Asticcacaulis excentricus CB 48: one gene and its partner. The protein of the gene in region 1 interacts with the protein of each later gene in a pairwise test. Links are inferred from orthologs where the notes say so. Each region holds a gene or a part of one and is shown on either strand. Other genes may lie near its edges. The genes, in order: ASTEX_RS08140 and ndk.

The links.
Region 2: the proteins of ASTEX_RS08140 (region 1) and ndk interact in binary tests that used the Escherichia coli proteins (3 or more experiments, as listed by UniProt). The link is inferred for Asticcacaulis excentricus CB 48 from one-to-one orthologs.

Annotation. Positions count from the first base shown.
Region 1 is NC_014816.1:1,765,170-1,768,422, forward strand. What follows is about bases 83-3,020. They hold ASTEX_RS08140 (5-formyltetrahydrofolate cyclo-ligase), read right to left. Parts: upstream 1,877-3,020; coding sequence 1,289-1,876; downstream 83-1,288. Other genes in these bases: ASTEX_RS08130 (YebC/PmpR family DNA-binding transcriptional regulator), read right to left, coding at 83-398; ASTEX_RS08135 (TIGR00282 family metallophosphoesterase), read right to left, coding at 456-1,289; ASTEX_RS08145 (TerC family protein), read right to left, coding at 1,948-2,964. Outside these bases: more of ASTEX_RS08130, read right to left, coding at 1-82. UniProt on the Escherichia coli protein: Involved in the removal of 5-formyltetrahydrofolate.
Region 2 is NC_014817.1:715,865-719,161, forward strand. Bases 27-3,008 are described here. They hold ndk (nucleoside-diphosphate kinase), read right to left. Parts: upstream 1,735-3,008; coding sequence 1,318-1,734; downstream 27-1,317. Other genes in these bases: rnd (ribonuclease D), read left to right, coding at 27-1,095; ASTEX_RS15015 (ABC-F family ATP-binding cassette domain-containing protein), read left to right, coding at 1,831-3,008. Also shown: more of rnd, read left to right, coding at 1-26; more of ASTEX_RS15015, read left to right, coding at 3,009-3,297. UniProt on the Escherichia coli protein: Major role in the synthesis of nucleoside triphosphates other than ATP. The ATP gamma phosphate is transferred to the NDP beta phosphate via a ping-pong mechanism, using a phosphorylated active-site intermediate.

The DNA of each region.
Region 1 (3,253 bases):
CACATGAAGCTGACCGAACCGGTTTCGCCCAGATTGCCGCCGAACTTGGTGAAGTAGGAACGCACATTGCCACCGGTACGATTGCGGTTATCGGTCAGTGTTTCGACAATGATGCCGATGCCCTGCGGCCCGAAGCCTTCGTAGCGGATTTCTTCCATATTGTCGGATTCACCGGCCGCCCCTTTCTTGATGGCGCGGTCGATGTTGTCCTTCGGCATGGACTCGGCCTTGGCGTTATTGACCGCCAGACGCAAACGCGGATTCATGGCCGGATCAGGCATTCCCGACTTGGCCGCCACAGTGATGTCGCGTGCCAGCTTGGAAAACAGCTTGGAACGGGCCGCGTCGGCACGCCCCTTCTTGTGCATGATGTTCTTGAATTTACTATGGCCAGCCATGGGAAACCTCTGTCAGCGCGCACCCGCGCGCTCATCTTATGGGGATTGGGCGGGGTTCTAAACCGAAACCTGAAGTTCTGGCAACACCGTCTTGAGCCGCCCGCCGAGGCGGATGGGCTCGACGCGCGTAGCCAGCCCCGTCTTGTCATCTGTTTCAACAAACACGCCGCACAGGGTCGCAGGGCCGGAAGCCGGCTTATAGCGCTCCTTACCGATGCGTGTGGTGAAGCGGCGCAGTGGCTCCTCCTTGTCCATGCCAATGACGCTGTCATAATCGGCGCAGGCCCCAGCATCGGTCTGGTAGGCGGTGCCGCCGGGAAGGATCTGCGCATCGGCGGTCGGCACGTGGGTGTGAGTACCCACCACCAGCGAGGCGCGCCCGTCGCAGAAATGCCCCATGGCCATCTTCTCAGAGGTGGCTTCGGCGTGGATATCGACCACCACCGCATCAGCCACCAGACCCAGCGGCGCGCTTTCCAGCGCTTTATCCACGGCGGCAAACGGGTCGTCCATCGACGCCATATGCACCAGACCCAGCGCGTTCATTACCAGAATCCGCTTGCCCGACGCGGTTTCAAACAGATTGACCCCCCGCCCCGGCACATCGGCCAGAGGCGGATAGTTGAGCGGGCGGATCAGGCGCGGCTCACGCACAATATAGGTCAGGGCCTCTTTCTGGTCCCAAGAATGGTTGCCGAGCGTCAGGCAGTCCGCCCCCGCCTCAAACAACTGATTGGCGGTGTTTTCCGACACGCCGAAGCCAGAAGCGGCATTTTCCGCATTCACGATTACGAATTCGAGGTCGAGCGCTCGGCGCACAAAAGGCAGATGTTCGGACACGGCGTCGCGGCCGGCCCGGCCGACCACATCACCGAAAAAAGCAAAACGCATCAGGTGTTCTTTCTAATCTCGATTAGGCCCTCTTCGGTGAGGACGGTATCGAGACGCTGATCGTGGGGTTCGGTGGGCACGCGGGCGACCGCCTGAGCGGAAAAGGCCACGCCCCACACTTGCAATGGATTTGCATTACTCTGATTTACACAGCGAAGATAGTCCAAAGCGCGGTCGTAAAAGCCTCCGCCATAGCCCAGCCGCCCACCTTCACGATCAAAAGCCAGAAGCGGTGCCAGAATGAGATCGGGGAACACTTCCGGTGCATCAGGCCCCGGCTGATGCGTGCCCAATGGGCCTGCCACCAGACGTGCGTCGAGGGTGTAGGCGCGGAAGATCATGCGTCCCTCCGCTTCGACGCTGGGCAAGGCCAGAGTATAGCCGCGCGCTTGAAAGTGCCGCATCAGAGGTCGGGGGTCGATCTCATCCCTGATGGGGTGAAACCCGGCCACGACTGACGCCTTGGGCCACCCCCCCTGCGCCAAAAAGGCCCGAGCCAGCCGTTCACCTGCATCGGGACAGGCGGCGGCCAGCGCGGCCCGGCGGACCTTCATCTCTTTGCGCATGGCGGCTTTGGCGTCTGACATGCCTGTTTAAGGCCATTTCAGACCGTAAAAAGCAAGAGCCCCCTCCGGACAGAGCCGGAAGGGGGCAAAGGTTAGTCTTCTTCGTTTGTCTTCTTTGAGTCGAACGGGAAGGCCCCGGTTGCATGTACCTCGCCCTTCGGCTTGATCAGCAGCGACAGGATCATGGTCAGGACCAGTATCGAGGCTGTCGCCGTCAGGGACCACACAATCGGTATCTTATAGACGTCGATCAGCAGCATCTTCGCACCGATAAAGACCAGAACCAGCGCCAGACCATAGGGCAGCAGATGGAACTTTTCGTGCATCCCGGCCAGCAGGAAGTACATGGCGCGCAGACCCAGAATAGCGAAGACGTTAGAGGTCAGGACGATAAACGGGTCGGTTGTGATGGCGAAGATTGCTGGAATCGAGTCCACCGCGAACACCACGTCGATAATACCGATAAGGATGACCACGATCAGCAACGGGGTGGCGATACGCTTGCCGTCAATGGGGGTAAAGAACTTCTCACCGTCGTAGTGGGGCGAGATGGTGAAGGTCTTGCGCACCCATTTTAAGGCCGGATTGCTCTCAAGATCAGGCTCCTGACCGGCGGCAAGCCACATCTTGAAGCCTGTGAACACCAGAAACGCGCCGAACACGTAGAGCACCCAGTGGAACTGCGCCACCAGCCACGCCCCCACCACAATCATGCCTGCGCGCAGGACCAGCGCCATCAGAATACCGATCATCAGCACGCGCTTTTGGTACTCTGCCGGCACGGCGAAATAGGTGAACAGCATAAGGAAGACGAAGATATTATCGACCGCCAGCGCCTTTTCGACCAGGTAACCAGTGGTGAATTCCAGCGCCTTAGTGTTGGCCAGAGCCTTGGCGGCCGCATCGCCCGAAAGCCCACCCATTTCCCACCACATAATGCCGAGAAAAATAAAGGACGTGGCGACCCAGATCAGCGACCAGATAGCCGCTTCCTTCATCGAGACCTTGTGGGCCCCTTGTTTGTTCAGAGCAAAAAAATCAATAAACAGCGCGACAACAACAAAGGCCGCGAACGTCCCCCACATCAGGGGCGTTGCAATCGTATCCATAGGTGAGACTCAATCTCTAAGGGTTGGCTAGGACAGGTCGGTCAGACCCGCCCTCAGTCTCGCCACTCCGCCGAAACGGTGTCTGATGCCGGAGCTAGGCTCGTGTTGACGACATCAAACGATCGCACCCGGCGATCTGGCTACTCCCTGAGGATAACCGCTTTATTCCAGACATGCGGCACGGATGTCAAGTTGGGATTGTAACGATTGCGCGGTTTAAATCCCGACAAGCTCGACTGTGCAGCAAAAGAGAGGCGGCGGGACCCAGAGATTTTAAAGGACGTGGTTT
Region 2 (3,297 bases), on another replicon or contig:
AGCGCCCCGTTCATCACCGTCGATACGGAGTTTATGCGCGAAACCACCTACTGGCCCAAGCTGTGCCTGATACAGGCGGCGTCTGAGGAGCACGCGGGCATTATCGACCCCCTGTCCCCTGACCTTGACCTGAAGCCGTTTCTGGACCTGCTGACCGATCCGGCCATCCTCAAGGTCTTCCACGCCTGCCGTCAGGATGTTGAAATCTTCAACAATCTGGGGGCCATGCCCGCCCCGGTCTTCGATACGCAGGTCGCGGCCATGGCGGCGGGCTTCGGCGATCAGGTGGCCTATGATTCGCTGGTCCGTCAGGTGATCAAGGTCGATATCGACAAGGGCTCACGCTTTACCGACTGGTCGCGCCGGCCTCTGTCCGAGCAGCAGTTGCAATACGCGCTGGGTGATGTGACGCATCTCGCCAGGCTCTATCCGAAGCTGGTCGAAAAGCTCAAGGCGCAGAACCGCTACGAATGGGTCGCCGCCGAAATGGCCGACCTGACCGATCCGAAGCTCTACAACACCTCGCCCGACGACGCCTGGCGGCGGCTGCGTCCGCGCAAGCCCTCGCTGAAATATATGGCGGTGTTCAAAGAGGTCGCGGCGTGGCGCGAGCGCGTGGCGCAGGAGCGCGATCAACCGCGCGGCCGTATCCTCAAGGACGAGGGCGTGGACGAAATCGCCACCCAACTGCCCACCGATGCGGCGGCCTTTGACCGGCTGCGCTCGACGCCCAAGGGCTTCGGGGCGTCCAAATTCGGCATCGAGCTGTGCGACGTAATCCAGACGGCTCTGGCTGAGCCAGAAAAATACGCCCCTAAGGTCGATAAGGCCCCGCCCCCGGTGCAGGTTCCGGCCAGCGTGGTGGAACTGCTGAAGGTGCTGCTGCGCGTGCGCTGCGAAGACGAAGGGGTGGCCCCGAAGCTGATCGCCTCTGTGGCAGATCTGGAAAAGATCGCGCTGGACGATAAGGCCAACGTCCCCGCGCTCGAAGGCTGGCGGCGCAAGGTGTTCGGCGACGACGCCATCAAGCTGAAAAAAGGCGAGCTGGCTCTGGTGCTCAACGGCACCCGCGTCGAGGTGGTCGAACTGGATTAGATTCGCGGCCGAAGAATTTAGCCACGAAAAACACGAAAATCACGAACAACGCGGTCAACATTTGGCGCGCCGCGTTGGGCATGAAGTCCTGCCACAATGACAGCAGGCCCTTCGGGCAAAAAGGGGGGAGCCTTTTTGTGCTTTTCGTGTTTTTCGTGGCTAAATAAAAAACCCCGCCGGGCGCACCGGCGGGGTTTTTAAGTTTCGGCAATAAGCCTCGGATTAGCCGACGATTTCGGCTTCCGAGAAGAACTGCGCGATTTCGATGGCGGCGTTTTCGTCCGAGTCCGAACCGTGCGCGGTGTTTTCACCGATCGACAGGGCGAACAGCTTACGGACGGTGCCTTCGGCGGCCTGTTCCGGGTTGGTGGCACCCAGCACTTCGCGGTACTTGGCGACGGCGTTTTCGCCTTCCAGAACCTGAACAACGACCGGCGCGGCGGTCATTTGCTCAACCAGTTCACCGAAGAAGGGGCGCTCCTTGTGGACGCCATAGAAGCGCTCGGCCTGAGCCTTGGTGAAGTGAACGCGCTTCTGAGCGACGATGCGCAGGCCGGCGGCCTCGATCACGGCATTGACGGCGCCGGTGATGTTGCGGCGGGTGGCGTCGGGCTTCAGGATGGAGAAGGTGCGGGACATGGGAAATCCGTTTTGTCTTGCGTTTAGGTTGGGGCGGCTTATAGCGAGGCCGACGGCTTACGCCAACCGCTTTTTTACGACGTTTTTTACAGTCTCATGCTTCAGATCACCAACCTGACCTACGACGCTTATGGCCGTCGCTTCTTTGATGGCGCCAGCCTGACCCTGACGCCGGGAACCAAGGCCGGTCTGGTGGGGCTGAATGGCGTCGGTAAATCGACCCTGTTCGGCCTGATTTTGGGCAAGTCACAGCCCGGCGGCGGCGAAATCACCACGCCCAAAGGCTGGCGCGTAGCCAGCGTCGATCAGGAAATCGCCGCTTCACCTCAGCACCTGATCGACGCGGTGCTGGCCATCGACACGCGCCGCGCCAACCTTTTGAAGGCGCTCGAAACCGCCGATCCGATGCAGCAGGCGGAAATCCACCACGACCTCTACGCCATTGGCGCGGATCGTGCGCCGTCACGCGCCGCCGAAATCCTCAGCGGTCTGGGCTTTTCCAATGCTGACCTGACGCGCCCCATCTCGGATTTTTCCGGTGGCTGGCGGATGCGCGCGGCGCTGGCCGGGGCGCTGCTGGCCGAGCCCGACCTGCTGCTGCTCGATGAACCGACCAACTATCTCGACCTCGAAGGGGCATTATGGCTGGAAGCCAAGCTGAAACGCTACCCCAATGCCGCCCTGATGATCTCGCACGACCGCGACCTGCTCAACGAGTCGGTCGATGCCATCGTGCATGTGGTCGGGCAAAGGCTCGACTACTACAGCGGCAATTACGATAATTTTGAGCGGATGCGCGCCGAAAAGGCCCGCCTTAATGCCGCCAATGCCGCCAAGCAGGAGGCCGAACGCGCACACCTTCAGGCCTTTGTCGATCGGTTCAGGGCCAAGGCGTCGAAGGCCTCTCAGGCGCAGTCGCGCATGAAGAAGCTGGAAAAGCTGCCGCCGATTGCCGCCAATATTCAGGACCGCGTGGCCCCCTTCCGGCTGCCCTCGCCCGAAAAGGAACTGGCCCCGCCGATCCTGCGTCTGGACGATGCCAGTGTTGGCTATGGGGATACGGTCATTCTTCGGAACATCAACATCCGGCTCGATCCCGATGATCGGATTGGGGTTTTGGGGGTCAACGGGGCCGGTAAATCGACCTTTGCCAAGCTGCTGGCCGGGGCGCTGAGCGAGATGCACGGCACGCAGTGGCGCGACCGCCGCATGACCGTCGCCTGGTTCCATCAGCATCAGATCGAGGCCATGGACCCGGAGGACACGCCGCTGGAAATGATGCGCCGCGCCCTTCCGGATGACACGGAGTCTAAACGCCGCGGACGTCTGGGCAGCTTCGGTATGACGGTTGAAAAGGTCGAGACCAAGGTCAAAGACCTATCGGGCGGTGAGCGCGCGCGCCTGCTGCTCAACATGGTGGCGATGGACGGCCCGCACCTGCTGATCCTCGATGAGCCGACAAACCACCTCGATATCGACTCGCGCCGCGCCCTGCTGGATGCGCTGAACGATTATGAGGGGGCTGTGCTGATCATCACGCACGACCGCTCACTGGTCGAACTG